DNA from 4 places in the Kitasatospora sp. NPDC038210 genome. Region 1 is predicted to be linked to each of the others. Evidence: riboswitches for the same ligand, from Rfam matches in the RefSeq annotation. Region 1 holds a riboswitch; each other region holds the start of a gene.
What was found. A riboswitch is a leader RNA that binds a small molecule or an ion and turns the genes downstream of it on or off. The one in region 1 is predicted to bind cobalamin.
Positions count from the first base shown of each region.

Region 2: linked by a shared signal. The riboswitch ahead of ACZ7KX_RS18385 (cobalamin biosynthesis protein) and the one ahead of ACZ7KX_RS15165 (ribonucleoside-diphosphate reductase subunit alpha) in region 1 are both predicted to bind cobalamin.
Region 3: linked by a shared signal. The riboswitch ahead of nicT (Nickel transporter NicT) and the one ahead of ACZ7KX_RS15165 (ribonucleoside-diphosphate reductase subunit alpha) in region 1 are both predicted to bind cobalamin.
Region 4: linked by a shared signal. The riboswitch ahead of metE (5-methyltetrahydropteroyltriglutamate--homocysteine S-methyltransferase) and the one ahead of ACZ7KX_RS15165 (ribonucleoside-diphosphate reductase subunit alpha) in region 1 are both predicted to bind cobalamin.

Region 1 is NZ_JBVJYK010000006.1:248,386-255,301, reverse strand. Features, by position in the region: gene ACZ7KX_RS15170 (ribonucleotide-diphosphate reductase subunit beta) at 1-338, opposite strand, end outside; gene ACZ7KX_RS15165 (ribonucleoside-diphosphate reductase subunit alpha) at 359-2,758, opposite strand; cobalamin riboswitch at 2,950-3,081, opposite strand; gene ACZ7KX_RS15160 (glycosyltransferase family 39 protein) at 3,155-5,035, opposite strand; gene ACZ7KX_RS15155 (glycoside hydrolase family 26 protein) at 5,032-6,141, opposite strand; gene ACZ7KX_RS15150 (glycosyltransferase family 2 protein) at 6,147-6,916, opposite strand, start outside.
Region 2 is NZ_JBVJYK010000008.1:80,149-87,064, forward strand. Features, by position in the region: gene ACZ7KX_RS18375 (alpha/beta hydrolase family protein) at 1-151, opposite strand, end outside; gene ACZ7KX_RS18380 (helix-turn-helix domain-containing protein) at 300-998, opposite strand; cobalamin riboswitch at 1,195-1,328, shown strand; gene ACZ7KX_RS18385 (cobalamin biosynthesis protein) at 1,511-2,497, shown strand; gene ACZ7KX_RS18390 (cobyric acid synthase) at 2,494-4,032, shown strand; gene ACZ7KX_RS18395 (putative cobaltochelatase) at 4,029-6,104, shown strand; gene cobO (cob(I)yrinic acid a,c-diamide adenosyltransferase) at 6,108-6,713, shown strand; gene ACZ7KX_RS18405 (cobyrinate a,c-diamide synthase) at 6,727-6,916, shown strand, end outside.
Region 3 is NZ_JBVJYK010000014.1:39,171-46,086, forward strand. Features, by position in the region: gene ACZ7KX_RS26740 (EamA family transporter) at 1-614, shown strand, start outside; gene nicT (Nickel transporter NicT) at 824-1,939, opposite strand; cobalamin riboswitch at 1,972-2,187, opposite strand; gene ACZ7KX_RS26750 (ArsR/SmtB family transcription factor) at 2,270-2,653, shown strand; gene ACZ7KX_RS26755 (hypothetical protein) at 2,708-4,402, shown strand; gene ACZ7KX_RS26760 (AAA family ATPase) at 4,452-6,470, opposite strand; gene ACZ7KX_RS26765 (Fpg/Nei family DNA glycosylase) at 6,542-6,916, opposite strand, start outside.
Region 4 is NZ_JBVJYK010000010.1:304,572-311,487, forward strand. Features, by position in the region: gene metE (5-methyltetrahydropteroyltriglutamate--homocysteine S-methyltransferase) at 1-1,904, opposite strand, end outside; cobalamin riboswitch at 2,068-2,289, opposite strand; M-box (ykoK) riboswitch at 2,499-2,677, shown strand; gene ACZ7KX_RS22200 (magnesium transporter MgtE N-terminal domain-containing protein) at 2,990-4,357, shown strand; gene ACZ7KX_RS22205 (NRAMP family divalent metal transporter) at 4,354-5,694, shown strand; gene ACZ7KX_RS22210 (hypothetical protein) at 6,244-6,843, shown strand.

The sequences.
Region 1 (6,916 bases):
AGGTAGGTGTCCAGCAGCGTCAGGTAGAACTGGACGTGCACGGCCTCCTCGAACAGCTGGCGCGACAGGTACAGGCGCGCCTCCGGGGAGTTGATGTGCTTGTAGAGGCTCAGCACCACGTTGTTCGCGACGATCGAGTCACCGGTCGCGAAGAAGGCGACCAGCCGGCCGATCATGTGCCGCTCGCCCTCGCTCAGCTTGGCGAGGTCGGCGACGTCGGAGTGCAGGTCCACCTCCTCCACGGTCCAGGTGTTCTTGATCGCGTCCCGGTACCGGTCGTAGAACGACGGGTAGCGCATCGGGCGCAGGGTCAGCTCGAAGCCGGGGTCGAGCAGCATCTTGCGGTCGTCGGGGGTGCTCACTGGCAGGCCTCGCAGGACTCGGGGTTCTCCAGGGAGCAGGCGATGGCGTCCTGCTCGGCCTGGGTCATGGTGGGGGCGGGGACCGGCACGGCGCTGCGGGCGGCACCGGAGGCGGCCTGGGCGATGCGGGTCGCGGGGCGCGAGCGCAGGTAGTAGGTGGTCTTCAGACCCACCTTCCACGCGTAGGCGTACATCGAGCTCAGCTTGCCGATGGTCGGCGCCGCCATGAACAGGTTCAGCGACTGGCTCTGGTCCAGGTACGGCATGCGGGCCGCGGCCAGGTCGATCAGCGCGCGCTGCGGCAGCTCCCAGGCCGTCCGGTAGAGCGAGCGGACCTCGGCCGGCAGCCAGTTCAGCTCCTGGACGGAGCCGTTGGCGTCGCGCAGCGAGTCGCGGGTCTGCTGGTCCCAGACGCCGAGCTCCTTGAGCTCGCGCACCAGGTACGGGTTGACCTGAAGGAACTCGCCGCTGAGCGTCTCGCGCTTGAACAGGTTGGACACCTGCGGCTCGATGCACTCGTACACGCCGGCGATGGACGCGATGGTCGCGGTCGGCGCGATGGCCAGCAGCAGCGAGTTGCGCAGGCCGGTCTCGGCGATCCGGGCGCGCAGCGCGCTCCACCGGTCGGCCCACTGCGGGGCGGCCGTCGGGAAGTGGTCGATGTGCAGCTCGCCGCGGGCGGCGCGGGTCTCGCCGTACGCCTCGTGGCGGCCCAGCTGCTCGGCCAGGTCGGCGGAGCGCTCGTACGCGGTGAGCATGATGCGCTCGGCGATGAGCGTGGACAGCCGCGCGGCCTGCGCGGAGTCGAAGTCGATCCGCAGCTTGAAGAAGACGTCCTGGAGGCCCATCACGCCGAGGCCGACCGGGCGCCAGCGGGAGTTGGACGTCCCGGCCTCGGTGGTCGGGTAGAAGTTGATGTCCACCACGCGGTCGAGGAAGGTGACGGCGGTGCGGACGGTGGCGTCGAGGCGCTCCCAGTCCATCGCGCCGAGCAGGTCGTCCGCGGAGGCGCCGACGGCCACGTGCGCACCGAGGTTGACCGAACCCAGGTTGCAGACGGCGGTCTCGGAGTCGTCCGTGACCTCCAGGATCTCGGTGCACAGGTTGGAGGAGTGCACCGTGCGGCCCGGCAGCGCGGTCTGGTTGGCGGCGCGGTTGGAGGCGTCCTTGAAGGTCATCCAGCCGTTGCCGGTCTGCGCCAGGGTGCGCATCATGCGGGCGTAGAGGGTCTGCGCCGGGATGGTGCGGACGGCCTTGCCGGCCTGCTCGGCCTTGCGGTAGGCCTCGTCGAACTCCTCGCCCCACAGGTCGACCAGCTCGGGCACGTCGGCCGGGGAGAACAGCGACCAGTCCGCGTTGGCGTTGACCCGGCGCATGAACTCGTCCGGGATCCAGTGCGCCAGGTTGAGGTTGTGGGTGCGGCGGGCTTCCTCGCCGGTGTTGTCGCGGAGCTCCAGGAACTCCTCGATGTCGGCGTGCCAGGTCTCCAGGTAGACGCACGCGGCGCCCTTGCGGCGGCCGCCCTGGTTGACGGCGGCGACCGAGGAGTCGAGGGTGCGCAGGAACGGCACGATGCCGTTGGACTTGCCGTTGGTGCCGCGGATCAGGCTGCCGCGCGAGCGGATGCGCGAGTAGGACAGGCCGATGCCGCCGGCGTGCTTGGACAGGCGGGCGATCTGCGCGTAGCGGTTGTAGATCGAGTCCAGGTTGTCCAGCGGGGAGTCGAGCAGGTAGCAGCTCGACATCTGCGGGTGGCGGGTGCCGGAGTTGAAGAGCGTCGGCGAGGAGGTGAGGTACTCCAGGCGGCTCATCAGGCCGTACAGCTCGGCCACCTCGCGCACCGACTGCTCGTTGTCGCCGACCGCCAGGCCACAGGCGACGCGGAGCAGGAAGTGCTGCGGGGTCTCGACCACCTTGCGGGTGATCGGGTGGCGCAGCAGGTAGCGGGACTGCACGGTGCGCAGGCCGAAGTACTCGAAGCGGTCGTCGCCCGCGGCGTCGATCAGGGCGTCCAGCGCGGCGGCGTGCTTGGCGACGAAGTCCGCGGTGGTGTCGCCGATCAGGCCCTCGGCGTGGCCGACGGCGATCGAGGCGGAGAAGGACGTGGCGCCCTGGCTGTTCGCCTCGTCGACGATCTCCAGCGCGAGCAGGCGGGCGGCGAGCTTCGAGTACTGGGGGTCCTCGGCGATCATCGACGCGGCGGCGTCCACGGCCAGCCCGCGCAGCTCGGCGAAGTCCGAGCCGGCGTGGCGGCCGCGCAGCGCGGCGGCCGCGACATGGCCGGGGTCGACCTCGGGGAGGTCGACACTGCGGTCGGTGAGCAGCCGCAGCAGGGCGCCGCCGGGGTCGGAGACCTTCGGGTCGATGAAGGCGGTACCGGAGCCCTGGGCGGGCAGGGTGGCTGAGGCAGCGGTGGTCAAGGCGCTCTCTCCTGGCGGCGATCGGCGGCGGTGATCGGAGCCTCGGGCCGGTCGGGGCAGGGGAGCACGGCACGAACGCAAACGGCGTCGCGCGACGGTGTCTCCCCGGCCCGCCCGCGAGGCCCGGAGGGGTGGTGCTTGGTGCTGGCGCGGCCTCTGCGGGAGGGCCGTGGCGCACGCCGCCGGCAGGTACTCGGACTCGCGGGGACAGCTGCTCCAGCCGCCCGCACACCGCTGCGGGGCAGTCCCGGATTCGCACCGGGTTCCCCTGCATCGACAGCAGAAGCGAGCATACATGTAGTGCCGCTGCTCTGCGGCGGCACCATATGTTGTGCCTGTCGTGTCACCCGCGTGGGCGGGCCCGTCGGCCGGTCAGTGCTTGAGATAGACCTTGTACGTGCTCGAATCGCCGGTCGGCGAAGTGAATTGCGCCACCAGTCGGTACTGCCCGCCGGCCGCCAGCGCGGCGCTCAGGGCGCGGTCGGTGGCGCGCGGCGCGGTGCTGTCGAGGACGACCATCGTGAACCAGCCGTCGCGGATCGCGGCGACGCTCCCGTCGTCCCCGTGGTGCTGCACGCCGGCCGCGTCGCGGTACTCCGTGCCGGTGCGCGCGGAGACCCACTGCTCGGGCCTGCTGACCGCGCCGAGGTAGTACTCGGCGAGTCCGTCGACCTCGGTGAGGTAGCGCCCCTGGGGCACCGCGTGGGACCGCAGGACGGCCAGCAGGCGGCCGGAGTCGGGTCCGTTCTGGTACCGCAGGGCGGACTGCTCCAGGCCGAGGGCGAGCAGCGCGACCCAGACCAGGATGCCGAGCTGGGGGTGGCGGAAGTGGGCGCCGACCAGCCGGGTCAGGCCCACCCCGGCGAGCGGGGCGGCCAGCAGCATGCCGTAGGCGAGGTGGCGGAACAGCGCCCCGGAGGTGCCGGTCCACACGTGCGCGGCCGGGACGGCCAGGGCGGTGGCGGTCAGCACGGTGCCGAGCAGGGCGCGGTGGCCGCGCGAGGTGGGAACGGCCTCCTTCTCGGGCGCGTCGTGCTCGTTCATCTGCTCGCGGCGCGCGTAGGCGATCGTGCCGGCCACCGCGAGGACGGTGAACAGGCCGCTCCACTGGGCGGTGGAGAGCAGGACGGCTTCGGCCGAGCCGGGGGCGGTGCCGTGCGAGGGCGACCACCCGGCGATCTCGCCCAGCGTGCCGTACGGCAGCAGCAGGACGACGGTGCCGGCGGCCAGCAGCAGGGCGCGCAGGGCGGCCGGGCCGAACCGGCGGTGCGGACGGGCGGTGGCCAGCGCGAGGCCGACCAGGGCGGGCACGGCGAAGGCCGCGGAGTACGCGACGGCGCAGGCGAGTGCGGCGGCCGGGGCGGCGGTCAGGACCAGCGCCGGATGTCGCCGTGAGGTGAACACCGTGGCCCAGGCCGCGAGGGCGACCAGCAGCACGGCGAGGGACTCGGGGGCGGCGTAGAAGCCGACCACCACGGTGGACTGCAGGACGGCGTAGACGGCTATCGCGCAGATCGCGACCCGCTCGTTGAACAGCCGGCGGGTCAGCGAGTACAGCAGCACCGTGGTGACCAGCGCGAAGCCGAGGCTGAGCAGCCGGGTGCCCCAGATGCCGTTGGCGTCGGCGGCCGCGCCCGCCAGCGGCGGGTAGAGCCAGGGCGAGCCGTTGATCCGGTCGACCAGGTCGGTGGTGACCGGGGTGCCGTGCATCAGGTGGGCGAGCTGCTGGCGGCCGGCGACCATGGCGGCGGCCTCGTCGGGGTGCGCGGCGGCGAGCAGGCGCAGCGAGAGCGCGGCCTGGACGGCCAGGACGGCGCCGAGCAGGCCGCGGGCGATCCAGCGGCGGCGCGGGCTGGTGCCCGGGTCCCAGCCGATCGCGGGGACCTGCGGGATGGTGTACGGGGCCAGCTCGATGCCGTCGGGGTTGGCCACGGCGGTCGCGGTCGCCGCGGTGGCCGGTGCTGCGGTCGGCGCGGCGGTGTCCGTGCGGGGCCCGGGGACGGTCGGCTCCGACGCCGCGGCCCGGCGACGGGCGGCGCGGCCGGTCGCGGTGCCGGCGGGCTCGGTGCGCTCGGGCGTGGCGCGGTCGGGCGCGGGCCCATCGGGCGTGCTGCCGTCGTGCTCGCTTCCGCCGTGCCGGCTGCCGTGGGGCGCGGGCCCGTCGGGCACGGCGCCGCCGGGCGGTGCGTCGCCCTTCGGCGCGCGGCGGCGCGGGATGGGGGCGAACGGGTTGAAGTCGGAGTCAGTGCTCATCGGGGGTTCCGGATGTCGAAGCCGTAGCGGGGGTCGGACACGCGCTGCTTGAAGGCGGCGAGGGTGTCCGGGACCGCCTCGACCCGCCAGTCCGCCCGCTTGACGATGTTGAACCAGACGAAGCCGACGATGTCGTCGTGCGCCTCCAGCCCGGAGAACAGCTGGTCGATGTCGGCGCGTTGGCGCTTGCCCTGCTCGGAGGCGGTCTCGCTGATGAAGAAGGGCTTCTTGGAGAAGGTGCGGATCTCGGCCATGGTCGGCCCGTACAGGGTCTCGAAGGTCTTCGGCCCGCTCTTGGTGAAGTAGCCGGTCATGCCGGCCCAGTCGACGTAGGTGTCGCCGGGGTAGTACGGCGCCAGGCGGGTGTTGGGCGCGGGGTCGGTGATGTTGGGGCTCCACACCCAGATCACGTTGGTCGCGCCGGCCTGGTCGAAGATGTCGTGGACGTGGCGCCAGGCCGCGACGAAGTCCGCCGGGCTTGAGGCCTGGCGGCCCCACGGGTACCAGTCGCCGTTCATCTCGTGGGCGATGCTGACGGCGATCGGCAGGTTGAGCTTGGCGACGGCCTTGGCGACGCCGCGCACGTAGTCGTCGGTGTCCCCGGCCGCGATCGAGGCGAGCGAGTGGTCGTACGGCTCCCAGGCCATGTAGGGCAGCGCCCCGGCCTCGTAGATCCGCCGCACGCCGGCGGTGTCGAAGCCGCCCTTCCAGTGGGCGTAGTACTCCAGGACGTTGGGCTGCTTGCCGATCGTGGCGCTGTAGGGGCCCAGCGCGTCCATCGAGGCGGGGACGTCGGGCAGGGCGGCGCCGAGGTACTTGAGGCCGGGCTTGAGCAGCGGCGTGACGTCGTACGGGACGCCGGCCGGCAGGGCCTTGGGATTGGCGGCCCCGGTGGGGGCGGAGGCGGCACCGGCCGCGGCCGCGGCGCCGCCGGCCGCCTGGCCCGGGGCGGTGGTGGCGGCCGGGGCGGGCGGGGCGAAGCCCTTCTGCATCGCGAAGCCCGGGTCCTCCGGGCCGCAGGCGGTGAGGAACAGCAGGCCGGCCGTCAGCACCGGGAGCGCCAGCCGGCGCCGGAGCCGACCGGCCCGCCGGGGGTGTGCGGTCATGGCGATCACACTGCTTCCGTGGGGCGCGGCTGGACGAGGACCCGGCCCACGATGGTGGCGTAGAACAGGCCGGAGGCGAGGACGAGGGCGAAGTTCAGCGGGCCCATGGTGAGCATCCGCCAGATGCTCAGGAACACCCAGAGCAGGGCCGTCCCGCCGCCCCAGGCGATGACGGCGATCCAGAAGCGGCGGGTCTTGTTCTTCTTGGCGCCGCTGGAGCCGGTCGGCTGCCAGGCCATCCGGTTGCGGCGCACGATGTCCCAGATGGCGAAGACGTGCGCCCAGCCGTACATCATGCGGGCGGCCCAGGCCTCCAGCCGGTAGGGGTTGCGGTGCCAGAGCGGGAAGACGACCGTCGCGTAGAGCAGTCCGGGCAGCACCAGCGCGGTGTTCTGCCAGCGGATCAGGTCGGGCCGGGCGAGCAGCAGGACGATCGGGATGAGCGGCGAGACGACGGTGAACAGCGCGGTGTGGATGTAGTAGAAGAACCCGGAGAGGTAGCAGGCGCGGGTGACCGGCCGGAGCTTGGTGGTCCAGAACTTCTTGCTGCCGAGCAGGCTCATCGAGCCGGTGCACCAGCGGTACTGCTGGTTGAAGAAGCCGCCGACGTTGTCCGGGCAGACACCGGTGGCGAGCGCCACGGGTATGTACTGCAGGTCCCAGCCGAGGCGGCGCAGGTCGAAGCCGGTGTGCACGTCCTCGGAGTGGCCGATCAGCGTGGTGCCGCCGTTCTCCTCCAGCGCGGCGCGCCGGTAGACCGCGCAGCTGCCGACGC
Region 2 (6,916 bases), on a different contig from region 1:
CGCCGACGCTCCGGACCACGACCGGCCCGGACTCCCGGACGGCGGTGACCGGACGGACCGTCCGCTCGGAAGCCCGACGGCCGATCACCAGGACGACGGCCCCGGTTCCGACGGCGGCGGCCGCCACGACGGCAGCGGTTCCCCAGCGCATATCGTTCCCCGCTCTGTTGGTCTCGGACCGGACGGTGTTCGTGCACCAGTCCACCGGCGCACCGCCCGCGCGGCCACCGGGCTGACCCGTCCGGGGCACGGCCTCCGGGTCCGCAGCCGCCGTCGGAGGGCCGGCCGCCTCCCCCTTGTTACGCGGTCGGCCCGGTGGTGCCCGCGGTGTCGAGGAGGTGCCAGAAGCGGGGGGTGAGGGATCCGGCGGCCGGGGGCGGTGCGGTGCGGGTGGTGGCGCCCCAGTGGGTGGGGACGTGGTGCTCCTGGTGAAGGGCGGCGAGGGCGTCGGCGAGGGTGTCGGCGGGGGCGGGGACGATGCGGGCGAGGGCGCGGAGGTGGGGCTGCCAGCGGCCGGTGACGCACTGGCGGAGGAGGTGGTCGAGCGCCTCCCCGCGGCCGGTGGCCTCGACGAGTGAGGGCAGGCCGAGGCCGAGGACGTCGGCGAGGGCGCGGGTCTGTTCCTCGTCGCCCTCCCAGCGGTCGGTCAGTTCGGCCTGCCGGTAGGAGTCGAGGGTGGTGCCGGTGCGCTCGGCGACGGCCGCCTGGCCGAGCTCACGGGCGACGCGGTGGTCGCGCAACCGGACCGGGCGGGTGTCCATCAGCTGGACGGCGGGGCACCAGAGGGCGCGGGCGAGGGCGATGAACTCCGGTTCGCCGGGGCGCAGCTCGCCGCTCTCCCAGGCGAGGACGTGGGCGGGCAGCAGCCGTACGCCGTGCGCGGCCAGGCCCTCGGCGACCTGTTCGGGGGTGAGGCCGAGGGCGGCCCGGTGGGCGCGGGCGGCTGCGGGCGAGAACGGCACCGGGGGCGGGGCGGCGGGGGGCTTTCTGCGACGCATGCCACCGAACGCTAGGCGCGGACCACGGCGCGGCCCCAGCGACCGAACCCACGAAGCGGCCGACCCGGGGGCGGTGCCGCGCTGGGCGATCCCACAGCTCATCGGCCGCCGTCCCGTGTGACCAACCCCTCCGTGACCTCGGTTGACTCCCGGTTCGGCCGCGTGATGGGATCCTGGGGCCAATCGGAGGCATGGAGAGGAAGCCGGTGCGAGTCCGGCGCGGTCCCGCCACTGTCACCGGGGAGCACGCTCGGAAATCTCGCCACGGCGGGCCGTCAGAAGCCGCTGGAAGGCACCGGGAGTGCGTCCGACCCGGAAGCCAGGAGACTCTCGCCCCCGCTACGTCGATCCAGGGCGCGGACCCTGAGTGAGGACACGCACGCGATGCAGGCTGCCCCGCCCGGCCGGACTCCGAGCTGCCTTCCGCCGAGCCGCCTCCCGATGAGCCGCCTTCCGCTGGGCTCCCCCTCCGTGAGCTGTCCCTCCGTGAGCCGCCGTCCGGCGTGCGGCCGGTGACCGTCCGTCCTGCGGCCGGCCGCCGCTGGGGCCGCGCCGCCGCGTTCGCGGTGGGTGCCGTCGTGGGCTACGCCGCCGACGCCCGCTTCGCCGACCCGCGCCGGGGCCACCCGGTGGCCGTCTTCGGCAGCGCCGCCACCCGCCTGGAGCGGCGGCTGTGGCGCGACGACCGGGCGGCCGGGGCCGGGTACACGGCGCTGTGCGTGGGTACGGTCGCGGCGGGCGCGCTGGCCCTGGACCGTACCGTCGGCCGGCGACCGCTGGGCCGGGCCGCGCTCGCGGCGGCCGCGACCTGGACCGTGCTCGGCGGCACCTCGCTGACCCGGGAGGCCCGCGCCATCGGCCGCTCGCTGCAGCAGGGCGACCTGCGGGCCGCGCGGGAGCGGCTGCCGCACCTGTGCGGGCGCGACCCGAGCGCGCTGGACGAGCAGCAGATCGCCCGCGCGGTGGTCGAGTCGGTGGCCGAGAACACCGCCGACGCCGTGGTGAACGCCCTGGCCTGGGGCGCCCTGGCCGGCACGCCCGGGCTGCTGGCCTTCCGCGCGGTGAACACCCTGGACGCCATGGTGGGCCACCGCTCGCCGCGCCACGCCCGGTTCGGCTGGGCCTCGGCCCGGCTGGACGACGTGGCGGGCTGGCCCGGCGCCCGGCTGACGGCCCTGCTGACGGTGGCCGCCGCCCCGCAGCCGCGGACGGCCTGGCGGGTCTGGCGGCGCGACGGCTCCTCGCACCCGAGCCCGAACGCCGGCCAGGCGGAGTCGGCGTTCGCCGGCGCGGTGGGCGTGCGGCTGGGCGGGACCCTGCAGTACGGCGAGCGCGTCGAGCACCGGCCAGTACTGGGCGGGGAGCTGCGGCCGGTCACGGTCGACGACATCGAACGGGCCTGCACGCTCTCCCGGCGGGTGGGCGCGCTGGCGCTGGGTACGACGGTCGCGGGGCACGTCCTGCTGCGCGCGCTCCGTGGGAAGAGGGGAAGGGCATGACGAACGCGCTGCTGGTCGCCGGGACGACCTCGGACGCGGGCAAGAGCGTGGTCACCGCCGGCATCTGCCGCTGGCTGGCCCGCCAGGGCGTGCGGGTCGCGCCGTTCAAGGCACAGAACATGTCGTTGAACTCCTTCGTCACCGCCGACGGCGCCGAGATCGGACGCGCCCAGGCGATGCAGGCGCAGGCCGCCCGGGTGGAGCCGGAGGCGGCGATGAACCCGGTGCTGCTGAAGCCCGGCGCGGACGGTCGCAGCCAGGTGGTACTGCTGGGCAGGCCGGTCGCCGAGGTGGGCGCGCTGGACTACCGCGAGCGCAAGCCCGTCCTGCTGGAACGCGCCCTGGAGTGCCTGGCCGATCTGCGCAGCCGCTACGAGGTGGTCGTCTGCGAGGGCGCCGGATCGCCCGCCGAGATCAACCTGCGTGACCGCGACATCGCCAACATGGGCCTGGCCACGGCCGCCGGGCTGCCGGTGGTGGTGGTCGGGGACATCGACCGGGGCGGTGTGTTCGCGGCGATGTACGGCACGCTGGCGCTGCTGTCCGCGGAGGACCAGCGGCACGTGGCGGGCTGGTTCGTCAACAAGTTCCGCGGCGACGCGCGGCTGCTCGCGCCCGGCCTGGAGATGCTGCACGGGCTGACCGGCCGTCCGGTGCTGGGCACCCTGCCGATGCTGCCCGGGCTGTGGCTGGACGCCGAGGACTCGCTGGACCTGTCGACCGTGGTGGACCGGGTCGACGGGCGCGGCCCGCTCGGGGCGGACGTGCTGCGGGTGGCCGTGGTGCGCTTCCCCCGGCTGTCCAACTTCACCGACGTGGACGCGCTGGCGCAGGAGCCCGGCGTCCTGGTGCGCTGGGCCACCAGGCCGGAGGAGCTGGCCGACGCCGACCTGGTGGTGCTGCCCGGCACCCGGGCCACCGTGGCGGACCTCGCCTGGCTGCGCGAGCGCGGCCTCGAACCGGCGCTGAAGGCGCGCGCGGCGGCCGGGCTGCCGATCCTCGGGGTCTGCGGCGGCTACCAGATGCTGGCACGCGGGATCGTCGACGAGGTGGAGTCCAAGGCGGGCGCCGTCGACGGGCTCGGCCTGCTGCCGACGCAGGTGCGGTTCGGCGTCGAGAAGGTGCTGGCGCGGCCGGTCGGCGAGGCGTACGGCCGACGGGTCGTGGGCTACGAGATCCACCACGGGGTGGTGACCGTGGAGGGGGGCGACAGGTTCATCTCCGATGACCGGGGGCAGAGCCTGGACGGCTGCCGGGCGGGCTCGGTCTGGGGCACGACCTGGCACGGCGTGCTGGAGAACGACGGCTTCCGCCGCGAACTCCTGCGCGAGGTGGCCGACCTGGCCGGGCGGGCGTTCGTGCCGGCCCCGGACACCTCGTTCGCCGAGGCCCGCGAGGCCCGGCTGGACCGGCTGGGCGACCTGATCGAGGAACACGCGGACACCGACGCGCTGTGGAAGCTGATCGAGGGCGGGGTGCCGGCGGCCGGATCGCTGCCGTTCCTGGCGCCCGGGGCACCTGGGAGTGACGCATGACTGACGTCCGCTATCCGTTCACCGCGATCGTCGGCATGGCCGACCTGCGGCTCGGGCTGCTGCTGAACGCGGTCTCCCCCGCTGTGGGCGGCGTGCTGGTGCGCGGCGAGAAGGGCACCGCGAAGTCGACCATGGTGCGCGCGCTGGCCGGCCTGCTGCCGTCCATCGCCACCGTGGAGGGCTGCCGCTTCGCCTGCGACCCGGCCGCGCCCGACCCGCAGTGCCCGGACGGGCCGCACTCCGCCGCCGTGAGCCACGAACGGCCCTCCCAGCTGGTCGAGTTGCCGGTCGGCGTGGCCGAGGACCGGATCGTCGGCTCGCTGGACCTGGAGCGCGCCCTGGCCGAGGGCGTCAAGGCGTACGAGCCCGGACTGCTCGCGCGGGCGCACCGCGGCGTGCTGTACATCGACGAGGTGAACCTGCTCCAGGACCACGTGGTGGACCTGCTGCTGGACGCCGCCGCGATGGGCCGCTCGTACGTCGAGCGCGAGGGCGTGTCGGTGCGGCACGCGGCCCGCTTCCTGCTGGTCGGCACGATGAACCCGGAGGAGGGCGAGCTGCGGCCGCAGCTGCTCGACCGGTTCGGCCTGACCGTCGAGATCGCCGCCACCCGGGACCCGGCCGAGCGCGCCGAGGTGGTCCGGCGCCGGCTCGCGTACGACGCGGACCCAGCCGGCTTCGCCGCGCGGTTCGCCGAGGAGGAGCGGGCGCTCGCCGAACGCATCACCGCGGCCCGGGAGTTGCTCCCCAAGGTCGAGCTGACCGATGTGGCGCTGCGTCAGATCACCGCGGTGTGCGCCGCGTTCGAGGTGGACGGCCTGCGTGCCGACATCGTGATGGCCCGCACGGCCGTCGCGCTCGCCGCCTGGGACGGTCGCACCGAGGTGCTGGAGGAGGACGTCCGCCAGGCCGCCCGGCTGGCGCTGCCGCACCGGCGGCGCCGCAACCCCTTCGACGCTCCGGGGCTGGACGAGGAGCAGCTGGAGCGGACGCTGGAGGAGCACTCCCAGGGCGACGACGACCCGGAGCCCGAGGGCGACGGCCCGGGCCCGGAGGGCGGCCCCGACGGCGGCGGCCCGGACGGCGGTGGGGCGCCCGAGCCGTCCGCCGACGGCGCACCGGAGGCGCCCGCGGAGGACGGACCGGACGGCGCGGAACAACAGCCGCAGCAGCCCGTCCCGACCCAGCACCCCTCCCCCGCACGGGAGTCGGCGCCGGTCGCGGCCGGGGACCCGTACCGGACCAAGCTGTTCACCGTCCGCGGCACCGGCCACGGTGCCCAGGGCCGCCGCTCCCCCGCCGAGACCAACGGCGGCCACACCATCCGCGCCCGCCGCCCGCAGGGCGCGCTGGGCCGGCTCCACCTGACCGCGACCCTGCAGGCCGCCGCGCCGCACCAGGTGGTGCGCGGGCGCAGCGGCCGGGCGCTGGTGCTGCAGAAGGACGACTTCCGCGAACAGGTGCGTCAGGGGCGGGAGTCCAACCTGGTGCTGTTCGTGGTCGACGCCTCCGGATCGATGGCCGCCCGGCAGCGGATGACGGCCGTCAAGGGCGCCGTGCTGTCCCTGCTGATGGACGCCTACCAGCGGCGCGACAAGATCGGCATGATCACCTTCCGCGGCACCGGCGCCGAGCTGGCGCTGCCGCCGACCTCCTCCGTGGAGGTCGGCGCGGCCCGGCTGGAGTCGCTGCCCACCGGCGGGCGGACCCCGCTGGCCGAGGGGCTGCTGCGGGCCCACGAGGTGCTGCGGGTCGAGCGGCTGCGCGACCCGAGCCGCCGCCCGCTGCTGGTCGTGGTGACCGACGGCCGGGCCACCGGCGGGCGCGACGCGCTCGCCCGCTCCCACCGCGCGGCCGCGCTGTTCGCGGCGCAGGGCACGGCGAGCGTGGTGCTGGACTGCGAGTCCGGCCCGGTCCGGCTGGGCCTGGCCCGCACCCTGGCCGGGCAGCTCGGCGGCACCGCCGTCAGCCTGGACGAGCTGCGCGCCGAGGGCGTGGCCTCGCTCGTCCGCGAGAACCGTCCCACGACCGTCCGCGACAACCGCGCGACCACCCTGCGAAAGGCGGCCTGACCCATGCCCAAGGGCGTCCCCGAGAGCGTCCCCGACGACGGTCTGACGACCCGTCAGCGCCGCACGCTGCCGATCACCGCCGTGCACACCGGCCCCGGCAAGGGCAAGTCCACGGCCGCGTTCGGCATGGCGCTGCGGGCCTGGAACCAGGGCTGGCCGGTCGGGGTGTTCCAGTTCGTGAAGTCCGCCAAGTGGAAGGTCGGCGAGGAGAACGCGCTGCGCGTGCTCGGCGCCTCCGGCGAGGGCGGCACCGTCGACTGGCACAAGATGGGCTCCGGCTGGTCCTGGATCCAGCGCTCCGCCGAGCAGGAGATGACCAGCGAGGAGGCGGCCAAGGAGGGCTGGGAGCAGGTCAAGCGCGACCTCGCGGCCGAGACCTACCGCTTCTACGTGCTCGACGAGTTCACCTACCCGATGCACTGGGGGTGGATCGACGCCGACGAGGTGGTGTCCGTGCTCAAGGACCGCCCGGGCAGCCAGCACGTCGTCATCACCGGCCGGTACGCCCCCGAGGCACTGACCGACTTCGCCGACCTGGTCACCGAGATGACCAAGGTGAAGCACCCCATGGACGCCGGCCGCAAGGGCCAGCGCGGCATCGAGTGGTAGATCGAGTGGACCGTTGAGCACAATCCCCCGCCTCGTCGTCGCCGCGCCCTCCTCCGGCGCCGGCAAGACCACCGTCGCCACCGGCCTGATCGCGGCGCTCGCCGCGCGCGGGCTGGCGGTGTCGCCGCACAAGGTCGGCCCGGACTACATCGACCCGGGCTACCACGCGCTCGCCGCCGGGCGCCCGGGCCGCAACCTGGACG
Region 3 (6,916 bases), on a different contig from region 1:
CGCTCGCCCTCGGCCCGATGGGCGTGGTCTCGCCGCTGACCACCGTCGCCGTCCTGGTGCCCGTCGGCGTCGGCCTGGCCCTCGGCGACCGCCCGGGCCCCGGCCGGATCGCCGGGATCGCCGTCGCGGTGGCCGGCGTGGTGCTCGCCTCCGGGCCCGAGCGCGGCGGCCGGGCCGCCGCCCGCAGCACCCTGCTGCTCACCCTGGGTGCGGCCCTCGGCTTCGGCACGGTGATGGCCCTGATCGCGCACGCCTCGGCGGACGGCGGCCTGCTGCTGGTGCTGTGCGTCCAACGGCTGTGCAACGTCGCCGTCGGCGGCACCGTCCTGGTGGCCGGCCTGCGCCGCTCCGGGGATGCGGCCGGCCTGCTGCCGGGACTGCGGGCCCGGCTGCCGCTGCTCACCGCGGTCGGGCTCGCCGACGTCGTCGCCAACGCCGTCTTCGCGATGGCCTCGCACCGCGGCTCGGCCACCGTGGCCGCCGTCCTCTCCTCGCTCTACCCCGTGGTCACCGCGCTGATGGCACGCGGGGTGTTCAAGGAGCGGCTGCGCCCGGTCCAGGTGGTCGGCGCCGGGCTCGCCGTCGCGGGAACGCTGCTGCTCGCGGCCGCATGAGAGGTGCTCATGACGCTGCCCCATGAGCCGCGCTCATGGGGCAGTGGGATGAGCCGCGCTCATGCCCCGACGCCATGAGTCGACCTCATGCCCCCGGCCGCCATGAGCCGACCTCATGGGACCCCATGAGCCGCGCTCATGCCCGACCCCATGAGCCGCGCTCATGCCCGACGTCATGAGCCGCGCTCATGCCCCCGGGCTCGGACCCGTCACGAGCCCTCGGGCGCCCAGCGCTTCTCGACCCGGGCGAGCTTCCAGTACCCGATCGCCAGCGCCCAGACCACCACGAACAGCCCGGCGATCGCGTAGCCGACGTTGTCCAGCGAGATGTCCGCGATCCAGCCGCTCACCGGGTCGGTGAGGTCGAACTTCTCGTGCAGCACACCGACCAGCTCGATGGTGCCGATGATGAAGGCCACCGCGATCGACAGCCCGGTGATGGTCAGGTTGTAGTACACCTTGCGCACCGGGTTGGCGAAGGCCCACTGGTACGCGAAGTTCATGAACGTCCCGTCCAGGGTGTCGAACAGGCTCATCCCGGCCGCGAACAGCAGCGGCAGGCAGACGATCGCGTACCAGGGCAGTCCGGCGGCCGCACCCGAGCCGGCCATCACCATCAGGGTGACCTCGGTCGCGGTGTCGAAGCCCAGGCCCAGCACCATGCCGACCGGGAACATCTGCCCCGGCCGGGTGATCGACCGGGTGGCCCGGTTCAGCACCCGGGCCATGAAGCCGCGCGAGTCGAGGTGCGCCTCCAGCTCCGCCTCGTCGTACTGCCCGGCGCGCATCGCCCGGAACACCTTGAGGATCCCGAGCAGCGCCGCCAGGTTGAGCGCCCCGATCAGGTACAGGAACGCGCCGGAGGCCGTCGTCCCGACCACCCCGAGCCACTTGTGGGTGGTCGACTCGTCGTCCATCAGCGTGTTCGCCAGCTGCGCGCCGCCCGCCACCAGGGCGGCCATGATGACCACCATCGAGGAGTGCCCGAGGGCGAACCAGAAGCCCACCGAGACCGGCCGCTTGCCGTCCGCCATCAGCTTGCGGGTGGTGTTGTCGATCACCGCGATGTGGTCGGCGTCGAAGGCGTGCCGCATCCCGAGGGTGTACGCGGTGATACCCAGGCCCACCCCGAAGACCTGGGTACCGACCGCGTACCGCTCGGGTGCCACCAGAAAAATGAGCGTCCCGAAGGCCACCACGTGCATGGCCAGGATCACGCCCATCAGCCCGGCCGTGCGGACGGTGTCCTCGCGCCGCCACCGGAAGGTGGGCAGTACGGAGGGAGCCGCTGCGGCCTCCGCGGCGGCGGTTTCGGGCAGGGTCATCTGCGGATCACGCTCCAGCACCTCGTGGAATCACTTCGTGAGATGCCGCGGCCGGTCTCCTGGCTTACGGGACACGCCCGTACCCGCCTTCCCGGGTGCGCGAGGCGCCCAGTGACGTCGTGGGTACGGACGGCGCTCCCCCGCGGACGGGGGAACGGCCCGATCACAGTGGCGAGGGCCGCTCCGGACTCCGGACCCCTGAGGGTCCGTCACCGGTCTTCCCGAGCACCACGGCGGGCTACACGGTAGGGGCCCGGCCCCGACCCATGCAAGGCTGCGCACCTGCGCAGGTGTCCAGGATCACAGCCGCCCGCCTGCAAGAATGTCCGCATGCATCTCGTACCGGCCGACCGCGCGGGCCACCGCACCATCGACGGACACCGGGTCTGCGAGGCCATCGCCGCGATCGGTGACGCCGCGCACGTCCGGTCCTGGGCCGAGCGGTTCTCGCTGCTCGCCGACCCCGGACGGCTCGCCCTGCTGCTCGCCCTCCACCGGGCGGGCCCGCTCGCCGTCACCGACCTCGCGGTCGCCACCGGCATGCGCGACCCCGCCGTCTCCCAGGCCCTGCGGCTGCTCCGCACGGCCGGCGTGGTCACCGGCGACAAGGACGGACGAGTCGTGCGCTACCGGCTCGTCGACCAGGACATGCGCCCCCTCCTCGACGAGTGCGTCGCCGCCGAGCACCACGAGCCCACCGCCGCGGCCGGCTGACCGACACTCGGGAAACGCGGCCGCACCGGCACCCCGGGTGAGTACGATCATGGCGTGCCGTCCCACCCCCACGCCTGGCCCGCCGACCGCTGGAACACCCGACCGGTCAAGGCCCGCGTGCTGGCGGTCGCCCGCACCCTCACCTCCGCCACCCGGGTCCTGGACGTCCTCACCCTGCTGCACCCGGACGGGGTCGAGCGGTACTTCACCGTCAACCCCGGCTCCGCCTTCGCCGATCGCGCCCTGGACGAGTACCTGCACGGCTTGCCCGGCTTCACCCTGCTGGACTGGGAGGACGCCGTCCGGCACCGCTTCGACCTGGCCGTCTCCTGCGCCGTGCACTCCTCCATGCACCGCCTGGACGCCCGGCTCGTCGTGCTCCCGCACGGCGCCGGCTACAACCGCCTGGTCACCGAGTCCACCGGCGACACGGTCAGCGCCGCCGGCCTCTCCCGCAAGGAACTCACCCACCGCGGGCGGGTGTTCGTGGACGTCCTCGGCCTCTCCCACCCCGAGCAGCTGGACCGCCTGCGGGTCTCCTGCCCCGAGGCACTGGACGTCGCCCGGGTGGTCGGCGACCCCTGCTTCGACCGGATGCTGCGCAGCCTGCGCTCCCGCGACGCCTACCGCGCCGCGCTCGGCGCCGTCGACGGCCGGCGGCTCGTCGTCGTCAACTCCACGTGGAGCGAGCACTCGTTATTCGGCCGCCGCCCCGACCTGCCCCAGCGCCTGGTCCGCCGGCTGCCCGCCGACGAGTACGCCGTCGCCGTCGTCCTGCACCCCAACATCTGGAGCCGCCACGACCCCGAGGCCCTGCTCGACGCCGCCCGCCGGATGGGCCTGCGCCTGATCCCGCCGCACCAGGGCTGGCAGGCCGCCCTGGTCGCCGCCGACTGCCTGATCGGCGACCACGGCTCGGTCTCCGTCTACGGCGCCGCCCTGGAGCGGCCCACCGTGCTGGTCGCCACCGGCGCCGCCGAACTCGACCCGCGCTCCCCCGGCTACGCCTTCGGACAGGCCGCGCCCGTGCTCGACCCCGACGGCGACCTCGCCGCCCAGCTCGAACTGGCCCTGGGCAAGCGGGACCCGGCCGCCCTGCGCCCGCTCACCGACCGCTCGCTGAGCCGCCGCGGCCGCTCCGCCGAACTGCTGCGCCCGCTGCTCTACTCCTTCCTGGAACAGCTGGACGAACCGGGGGACGAACCGCTCCTGCCGCCCTACCCCGGGCCCGTCCCGCGCCCCGGCACCACCGACGCGCCCACCGCGTACGACGTCGAGGGCGAGAGCGAGGGCACCGAGGTCGGACTGCGGCGCTACCCCTTCGACCCGGCCGACCACACCCCGCGCGGCTTCCACGCACTCACCGACGAGCACCCAGGCGACGCCCTGCGCTACACCGCCGAGGTGCTGGCCCGCACCGAGGTCCGCGCCGAGCGCCCCGCCACCCGCTGGCTCGCCGACACCGTCGCCGAACTCCCCGGCCTCGCCGTCGCGGTGGCCGCCCTCGGCCCGGCCCGCCACCTGCTCCGGCTGCGCACCGGGCTGCTCCTCGAAGCCCGCGCCGAACCGGACTGGGGCAGCCCCGAGCCCCGCCTCGACCCGCTGCTGCTCGGCTCCGCCGTGGCCTGCTGGCTCGCCGACGGCGGCGACCCGGCCGGCCTCCCCGAGCACGGGCTCACCGTCCGCACCGGCGAACACCGCACCCGGGTCTCGTTCACCACCGAGCCGCCCCGGCCCTCCCCCTCCTAGCCGCCCCGACCGCTCCGGCCCCGGGCACCGAGTCCCGACCGCCCCTGCCCTAGCCCTCCCGGCCGTCCCGTGCCCGCAGCTCCCGCAGCCGCTCACGGCTGCGCTCCGCCAGCTCCTCGTCGCCCAGCTCCGCCGCGAGGCCGACGAGCAGGGTGTGCGCCTGCGCCTCCTTGGCGTATTGCTTGCGCTGCTCGGCCTGCCGGGCGCAGTCACCGGCGTGGACGGCGGCGAGACGCAGCTCCCCGAGCGCGCGGTGGGCCCGGGCCCGGACCAGCGGCAGCTTCATCAGCATGTCGCGGTCGTCGGTGTCCGCGGCCCGTGCGACGGCACCGTCCAGCACGGTCAGCGCCTCCTCCGCCCGGCCGTCGGCGATCAGCGCCTGCGCCAGGTTGTAGCTCTGGACGATCTCACCGTGGTCGTCGCCCCGGTTCTCCGCCAGCGCCAGCGTGAACCGCTCCACCGCCTCGCCGGGCCGGCCGTCGGCCAGGCAGAGCAGGCCGTCCGTCTCGTGCAGCACGCCCACCACCCGGCGGTCCGCCACCAGCGGCAGCTGCTCCGCGGCGAGCGCCAACTGCTCGGCCGCGAGCGGGTACTCCTTGCGCTCGAAGTGGGCGCGGGCGAGCTGGTTGCGCATCCGGACCACGGCGGCCGGCTGGTTGTCCCACTGGGCCGACTCGACGCCGAGCCGGTGGGTCGCGATCCAGTCCTCGTACAGCTTGCGGCCGTGGTACAGCGGCCAGAGCGACTCGCAGAGCCGCCACACCTCGCCGTGCCACTGCTGCTCGGCCGCCTCCTCCACCACCGCACGCAGGTTGGCCCGCTCGGCGTACAGCCACTCCAGGGCGGTCGCGCCGTCGGCGAAACCGGGCAGCTCCTCGCCGCCGGCCTCCTGCAGCCGCAGCCGCTCCCCCATCGCCCGGTCGGCCAGCGCGGCCCGGGCCCGGTAGTAGGCCACCACCCGGGCGAGGAGTTCCTGCCGACCGGGCAGGTCGCGGGCGCGGCGGTAGGCGTGCAGCCGCACCACGTCGTGGGCGCGGTAGCGGGTCTCGGGGCCGTCGTCGACCACCTCGTCGACCAGGTGGACGGCGCGCAGTTCGTCCAGCGCCGCACCGGCCTGCTCGACACCCGCCGCGCACGCCGCCTCGGCCGACACGAAGGGGCCCGGGTGCACGCCGATCAGGCGGTAGAGCGCCCGGCCCTTCGGCGACAGCCGCTCGTGGACCAGGTCGTACGTCGGGCCGAGGGCGTTCTCCTCGTCGTCCAGCAAGGCCGATCCGCCTTCCCGGTCGTGCAGCTCGGCCACCACCCGGCCGACCGGCAGGTTGTCCCGGTCCAGCAGCTGGCTGCCGACCGCGTTCAGCGCCAGCGGCAGCCCGCCGCACAGCTCGACCAGCGCCGCCAACTCCCCGTCCGTGCCCCGCCCGGCGCCCAGCCAGGCCCTCACCAGGTCGGTGCCGGCGCTCGTACCGAGCGGCCCGAGCTGCCGCACCTCGGCGCCGTCCGTCCGCAGCGCGGGCAGCCGTCGCCGGCTCGCGACCACCACCAGCCCGCTCGACGGGAGCAGGGCGCGCACCTCGGCGGCGTGCTCGACGTTGTCCAGGAAGAACAGGCAACGCCGCTCGGCGGTGACGGTGCGGAACATCGTGAAGCGCTCCGCCTCCACCGCCGGGGGCTCCGACCCGAGGGCGCGCAGGAAGCCGGCCAGCAGCGACGGGAGGTCCACCCCGCCCCGGTGCCGGTAGGCCAGGAGGTCCGCGTAGAGGTCCCCGCCGGGGAAGCGGTCCCGGTGTTCCTCGGCGAACTTGGCGATCAGCTCGGTCTTCCCGACCCCGCCGAGCCCGGTGAACACCACGATCCCCAGCCCGCCCGCCTCGACCCGGTCCAACGCCGCCTTCAGCGCGGCGAGTTCCGGCTGCCGGTTGACGAAGGGACCGTGCGGCAGCCGGACCTGACGAGGCCTCGGCAGCGGCTCCACCTGGTGGAGGTGCACCGATCCGATGCTGTCGGCCTGCACCACGTGGCCGCCCACCGTCCCTGACACGGTGTTGGCAACCCGGCGTTGCTCCATCTGCCTGCTCCCTCCGGCCGGTCGGCCCCAGCCTACGGTCCGGGAGCCGGGCCGGAGAGCGGATCGGCTCCTCAGGCCGCCTGGCAGGTCGGGCACCAGAAGAGGTTGCGCGCGGCGTGCTCCTCCGTGCGGACGTCCGTGCCGCAGACCAGGCAGGGCATCGCCGCCCGCCGGTAGACGTACACCTCGCCGCCGTGGTCGTCCACGCGGGGCGGGCGGCCCATCGCCTCCGGGGTGTGCTCGGGACGGACGGTGTCGATCCGGCCGGCCGCGACGCCCTCGTGCATCAGGGCGACCAGGTCGGCCCAGATCGCGTCCCACTCCTTCCGGGTGAGGTCGCGCCCGGCCCGGTACGGGTCGATGCCGTGCCGGAACAGCACCTCGGCCCGGTAGACGTTGCCCACGCCGGCCAGCACCTTCTGGTCCATCAGCAGCGCGGCGACCGT
Region 4 (6,916 bases), on a different contig from region 1:
CAGTCCAGGTACGCCGGGCGGTCGGCGGCCCGCAGCGGGAGGGTCTCGCGCAGGGCGGGCTCGTCGACCTGGACTACGGCGGCGCCGACGGCCTCCAGGTCGGTGACCTCGTCGCGCAGCGCGAGGGCGACCTGGCGGGCGGTGTCGGCGAGCGGCTGGTCGTCGCGGACGAAGGACCAGGCGAGCATGGTGACCGGGCCGGTGAGCATGCCCTTGACCGGGCGGTCGGTCAGGCCCTGCGCGTAGCCGAACCAGTCGACGGTCATCGGGTGCGGTCGGGAGATGTCCCCGGCGAGGACCGGCGGGCGCACGTAACGGGTGCCGTAGGACTGCACCCAGCCGTGCCGGGTGGCGAGGTAGCCGGTGAGCTGCTCGGCGAAGTACTGCACCATGTCGTTGCGCTCGGGCTCGCCGTGGACGAGGACGTCGAGGCCGGCCTTCTCCTGGTAGGCGATGACCTCGCGGACCTCGGCCTCCATCCGCTCCCGGTACGCGGCCGCGTCGATCCGGCCCGCCGTCAGATCGGCCCGGGCGAGGCGCAGTTCGGTGGTCTGCGGGAAGGAGCCGATCGTGGTGGTGGGCAGCAGCGGCAGGCCGAGCCGGGCGCGCTGGGCGGCGGCCCGCACGGGGTAGGGCTGGGCGCGGCGGGTGTCGGCCGCGCCGACGGCGGCGGCCCGGGCACGGACGGCCGGGTCGCGGGTGATCGGGGAGCCGGCGCGGGTGGCCAGGTCGGCGCGGTTGGCGGCGAGTCGGGCGGTGATCGCGCCGGCGCCCTCGCGCAGGCCGCGGGCCAGCAGCGCCACCTCGGCGGCCTTCTGCTTGGCGAAGGCGAGCCAGCGGGCGATCTGCGGGTCGATGTCCCGCTCGGCGGTGGCGTCGATCGGCACGTGCAGCAGCGAGCAGGACGGCGCGACGTCGACGCGGTCGGCGAGCCCGAGCAGGGTCGCCAGGGTGGCCAGCGACTTCTCCAGGTCGTTGATCCAGACGTTGCGCCCGTCGACCACGCCCGCGACCAGCCGCTTGCCGGGCAGGCCGCCGGCGGCGGCGAGGTCGTCCAGGTTGCCGGCGGCGGTCCCGGTGAAGTCCAGCGCCAGGCCCTCGACCGGGGCCTTGGCGAGCACGGGCAGGGCGTCGCCGAGGCGGTCGAAGTAGCTCGCCACCAGGAGCTTCGGCCGGTCGGTGAGGCCGCCCAGCTCGCGGTAGGCACGGGCGGCGGCGTTCAACTCGGCCGGGGTGCGGTCCTGTACCAGCGCCGGCTCGTCCAACTGCACCCACTCGGCACCGGCCGCCTTGAGGTCGGCGAGCAGCTGCGCATAGACGGGCAGCAGCCGGTCCAGCAGGCTGATCGGCTGGAAGTCGGCGGCGACGCCGGGCGCGGGCTTGGCGAGCAGCAGGTAGGTGACCGGGCCGACCAGGACCGGCCGGGCCTCGTGGCCGAGCGCCAGCGCCTCGGCCAGTTCGCCGACGGCCTTGGCCGGGTTCGCCACGAAGACCGTGCCCGGCCCCAACTCCGGTACCAGGTAGTGGTAGTTGGTGTCGAACCACTTGGTCATCTCCAGCGGAGCGACATCCTGGGTGCCGCGCGCCATGGCGAAGTACCCGGCCAGCGCGTCGGCCTCGACCGCGTCCCGGTGCCGGGCCGGGATCGCGCCGACGGCGACCGTGGTGTCCAGCACGTGGTCGTAGAGCGAGAAGTCACCGGTCGGGACCTCCTCGATGCCGGCATCGGCGAGCTGCTGCCAGTTCCCCCGGCGCAGGTCGGCGGCCGTGGCCAGCAGCGCCCCGGCGGTGACCGCGCCCTTCCAGTACCCCTCGACGGCCTTCTTGAGCTCCCGGCCCCGGCCCTGGCGGGGGTAGCCGTACGCGGTGGCGAGGGTCGCCGCGGCTGCGGACTTCGTGGTCAAGGGACTCTCCTTCGCGAGTCTTGCTCCTCGGGTGCCCGGGGACGGCACGAGGGCGCGAAGGGATGACGAACCGGGCAGCGGCCGCCGCGCAACGCACGGCCCGATCTGCCCGGTATGGTCGCCGACCCGCCCACGAGGTCACCGGATGGCCGCGCGCGGATGGTCCGCGGGCGGGCAGCGGGCAGGTCTTCGGACTCGCGGGCACACCCACCCTGTGAAGGGCGGACACCTACTGGCCGTCGCTTCCCAGGCCCTCCCGGGCCCAGTGCGTATGACGGCGGTCGTTCCCGCTCACCGCTGCGGGGCAGTCCCGGATTCCCACCGGGTTCCCTCTTGCGACGCGCCTGCCTGGTGGACAGGGCGAACCAGCTGCCCGGTCAGCTTAGGGGCAAACCGCCGGGGCGGGCGCACAAATCCCGTCGGGCGTCCGGATGATGAGACCCCGTCACGGACCGGTGCGCCCGCGCACGGAACCGTCCGGAACCGGGCCCCGGGCCGCGCCCGGCGGCTCCCCCGCAGGTCAGCGCGGGGTCAAGGTCCGGTCAAGGGTTTCGCCGGACGCGCGGCGGGGGCCTATCCTGGGGCCGATTCATACAGACACCTCGTTCGGTGAGGCGTCTTCACGGACACAGGCCACTGATCCCACCCGTCGAGAGACGCTCCGGATCAGGACAGGTCTCCCCGGCCCAAGGGGTGACCCCAAGTGGCTTCCCGTCGCTCGCGACCAGGGACACGCCGTGGAGTGCCAAAGCTCTGACGAGTGGGGGTGCACCCGGCGGTGACGCCGGTCTCCCCCTGCCGTGCCGCCGCGACGCCGATGCGCGGCCGAGATCGGGAGGGAGGCGTGATGGACGGAAGTCCTGGCCATAGTCGGCCCATTCCCGCGCTGTCCTCGCCGTCCTTCCGCCGTCCGAGGCGCCCCCTCCTGCCCTGACCGACCCGGTCCGGCCCCGCCCTGCCCTCCCGCCCCGCGCGGGACGCCTCGGCGTGCGCCCGGAACCGCCCGTGCGGTCGGGGCGCGCGGTGGCGTGCCCGTCGGGCGGCCCGCATGCCCCGAACCGTCCGGGGCGAGGGGGTCCTTCCTCGTGGCTGCCACCACCCTGTTCACGTCCGCCACGGCCCGGCTGCGCGACCGCACGGTCGACGCCGAGCACCGCACCACGGTCTCCCGGGCCGTGCGTTCCTCCCTGGTCTCGCTCGCCGGGCTGATCGGCGGCCCGGTCGCCAACCAGGCCGGCGAGGAGATGGGCCGGGTCGTCGACGTGGTCGCCCGGCTCTACGGGCCGGAGCCCTACCCGCCCGTCACCGGCCTGATCATCCGGATAGGCCGCCGCCGCGCCTTCATCGCCGCCGACGCCGTCGACCGGATCCTGACCGGCCGGGTACGGCTGCGCACCGCCCGGGTGGACCTCCGGGAGTTCAACCGCAGGCCGGGTGAGGTGCTGCTCGCCCGCGACGTGCTGGACCATCAACTCGTCGACGTCGACGGCGTGCAGGTCACCCGCGCCGCCGACCTCTACCTGGCCCCGCTGGCGGCCCGCACCGTCCTGGTCGGCGTCGACGTCTCCCTGCCCACCCTGCTGCGCCGCCTCGGCCCGCGCCGCTGGCAGGTCCGCCCGACCCCGGAGCGCGTCCTGGACTGGCAGTCCGTCGCACCGTTCGGCGAGCAGGCCACCCACGGGCCCGCCGAGGTGCGGCTGCGCGCCTCCCGTTCCGCGCTGCACCGGCTGCGCCCGGCCGACCTCGCCGACATCCTGGAGGACCTCGGCCGCCACGAACGCCAGCAGCTGCTCGGCTGGTTGGAGCCCGAGCAGGCCGCCGACGCCCTGGAGGAGATGGAGCCCGCCGAGCTGGAGAACCTGCTCCGCGAGGCCCCGCCCGAGCACGCCGCCCGGCTGGTCGACGAGATGGAGCCCGACGAGGCCGCCGACGCCCTGCGCGACCTCGACCCCGGCGAGCGCGAGAACCTGCTCGCCCGGATGACCGCCCCGGGGGCCGCCGAGCTGCGCGCCCTGCTCACCCACCGCGAGGGCACCGCGGGCGGCGCGATGACCACCCTGCTGGTCACCGCCCGCCCCGCGCACACCGTCGCCCGGGTACGGGCGGAGCTCGCCGCGCAGGCCGACCACCGCACCGACATCGACGCGGTGGCCGTGCTGGACGACGACGGCCGACTGCTCGGCGACCTCCCCCTGTTCGACCTGGCCGTCGCGGAGGACACCACGGTGGTCGCCGATCTGGTGGCCTGGCTGGCCCAGTTCGGCCCGCCGGTGACCGTCCCGCCCGACACCCGGCTCGCCGAGGCCGCGGATCGCCTGATCGCGGCCCGGGCCACCTCGCTGCTGGTGGTCGACCACACCGGCCGCCCGCTCGGCCGCGTCCTGGCCGACGACATCCTCGACACGCTGCTGCCCGAGCGCGGGCGCCTGCACTTCCGGAGGCTCCTCAAGTGACCCGCGACCTCGACACCCGCCCGGACGGCGGCACCCGGCCGAACGGCGGCACCCGGCCGGACGGCGCGCACCCGGCCCCGGCGCCGTCCGCCCCGGCCCGCCGCCGGGGCATCCGCCGGCTGGCCGCCGTCGCGATGATCGCCGGCCCCGGCCTGGTCGCCGCCAACGCGGGCAACGACGCCGCCGGCATCGCGACGTACGCCAGCGCCGGCTCCCAGTTCACGTACGGCACGCTGTTCTTCATGGTGCTGGTCACCGTCGCCCTGGTGATGGTGCAGGAGATGGCGGTCCGCCTCGGCGCCCACACCGGCAAGGGGCTGGGCGCGCTGATCCGCGAGCAGTTCAGCCTGCGCCTGACCGCCCTGGCGGTGTTCTGCCTGCTGCTGGCCAACACCGGCCTGGTGGTCAGCGAGTTCGCCGGGATCGGCGCGGCGTTCGAGCTGCTCGGCGTGCCCAAGTGGGCGGTCGTCCCGCCCGCCGCCGTGCTGCTCTGGTCGCTGGTGCTGTTCGGCTCCTACAAGTGGGCCGAGCGCATCTTCCTGATCATGTCATTGGCGTTCTTCGCCTACCCCGTCGCCATGGTGCTCGGCAGCCCCGACTGGGGGCGGGTGGGCGAGCACCTGGTCGTCCCACACCTGGAGCCCGGCAAGGACTTCATCCTGCTGGCCGTCGCGCTGATCGGCACCACCGTCAGCCCCTACATGCAGTTCTACGCCGCCGCCGGGGTCGTCGACCGCGGTGCCAAGCCCGCCGACTACAAGCTGATCCGGGCCGACGCCGTGCTCGGCGCCGTGTTCGCCTGCGTGATCAGCCTGACCATCATCATCGCCACCGCCTCGGCGATCGGCGGCAGCGGCCCCCTGGAGTCCGCCGCGCAGGCCGCCGAGGCCCTGAAGCCGGTCGCCGGGCACGGCGCCGAGCTGCTGTTCGCCTTCGGTCTGATCGGGGCCTCCGCCCTGGCCGGCGCCGTGGTGCCGCTCTCGGCCAGCTACGCCGTCGGCGAGGCGGCCGGCGTCGAGCGCTCGGTCTCCCGCAGCTTCCGCGACGCGCCGTTGTTCCTCGGGGTGTTCACCGCCCAGATCGCCCTGGGCGCCGTGGTCGCGCTGACCCCGGTGGACGTCATCCAGCTGCTGATCGGCACCCAGGTCCTGCAGGGCCTGATCAGCCCGATCGTCCTGGTCTACCTGCTCGTGCTGACCAACCGCCGGGCCGTCCTCGGCGAGGCCGCCAACGGTCCGCGCTACCGCATCGCGGCCACCGCCGTGGTCGTCGGCGTGGCCGCCATGTCGACGATCCTGCTCGCCCAGACCGTCCTCGGCTGGTTCGGCCTCGGCTGAGCCGGCCCGCGCGGGCCCCGGTCGTCAGCGGCCGGCGGCGGGCCGCCGGACCCCGCCGCGAAGACTCCGACGGATTGTCATGACTGAAACACCGTCCGGCCGGGCATAACGAGGACAGCCCACCGACGGGCCCAGCCGACGCTCCCCCACGAGCACGGCCGGGCCCTTGGCCGGCGCCCGGGCCTGGATGCGACTCCCCCCACGGAGTGGCAACCAGGCCCGCATGGTGTTCAACCAGCGATACGCAGCGTACATGCCATATCCACTCAACGCTACCGCGCTGCACACCTTGGCATCCGGTGACCTCGCCGACGCGCCCGATCGAGCCGACGGGCGTTGCGAGCCGCGGACCGGATCGGCCCCACCGGATCACGAAGCGGGCACGACCCGGGCACGAAGCGGGCACGACCCGGGCACGATGCGGGCACGACGTCGGCGCGACACCACCGTGCTAGAACCGACGCCGGGCCGCAACTCCCTTTGCCCGCGCGGCACTCCGCGTACCGCGCCCCGCCCCACGCCCCTTCCGGCCACCATCCTGGGAGAGCCATGTCGACTGCCGCACGCATCCGCCCCGCACGCCTCCTTGCCGGCGCACTGGCCGCCGCCCTCGCCCTGCTGCTCCCCGGCACGGCCGGGACGACCCCCGCGAGCGCCGCCACCACCGGGCTGGACGGCTCCTGGGCCTGCACCGTCCCGTCCGGGTACGTCTACGACCAGGTGTCGATGAACCGCTCCTGCAGCGGCGGCGGGAGCTGGAACTCGCCGCAGTTCCACCTGCGCACCCCCGTCGACGGTCTGACGGCCTGTGTCAGCGCGCCCGGCTTCGTCTACGACCAGATCACCTGGGGGCTCGCCTGCAGCCAGCAGAGCGGCGTCCAGTCCAACCAGTACCACCTGCGCACGCCGGTCGACGGTCTCACGGCCTGCGTCGGCACCCCGGCGTTCACCTACGACCGGATCACCTGGGGCCTGTCCTGCAGCCTCCAGCAGGGCGTGCAGTCCAACGCCTTCCACCTCCGCACGCCGGTGAACGGCCTCTGGGCCTGTGACGTCCCCAAGGGCTTCACGTACAGCACGACCACCCAGAACACCGACTGCAGCTTCTACCAGGGCGTCCCGTCCACCAAGTTCCTCCTGCTCGGCTGAGCGGGACCGCGGCGCAGCGCGGGAGCGGGAGGCCGGCCGGGCCGGCGTCCCGTTCCCGTCGTCGCGCGTTCCG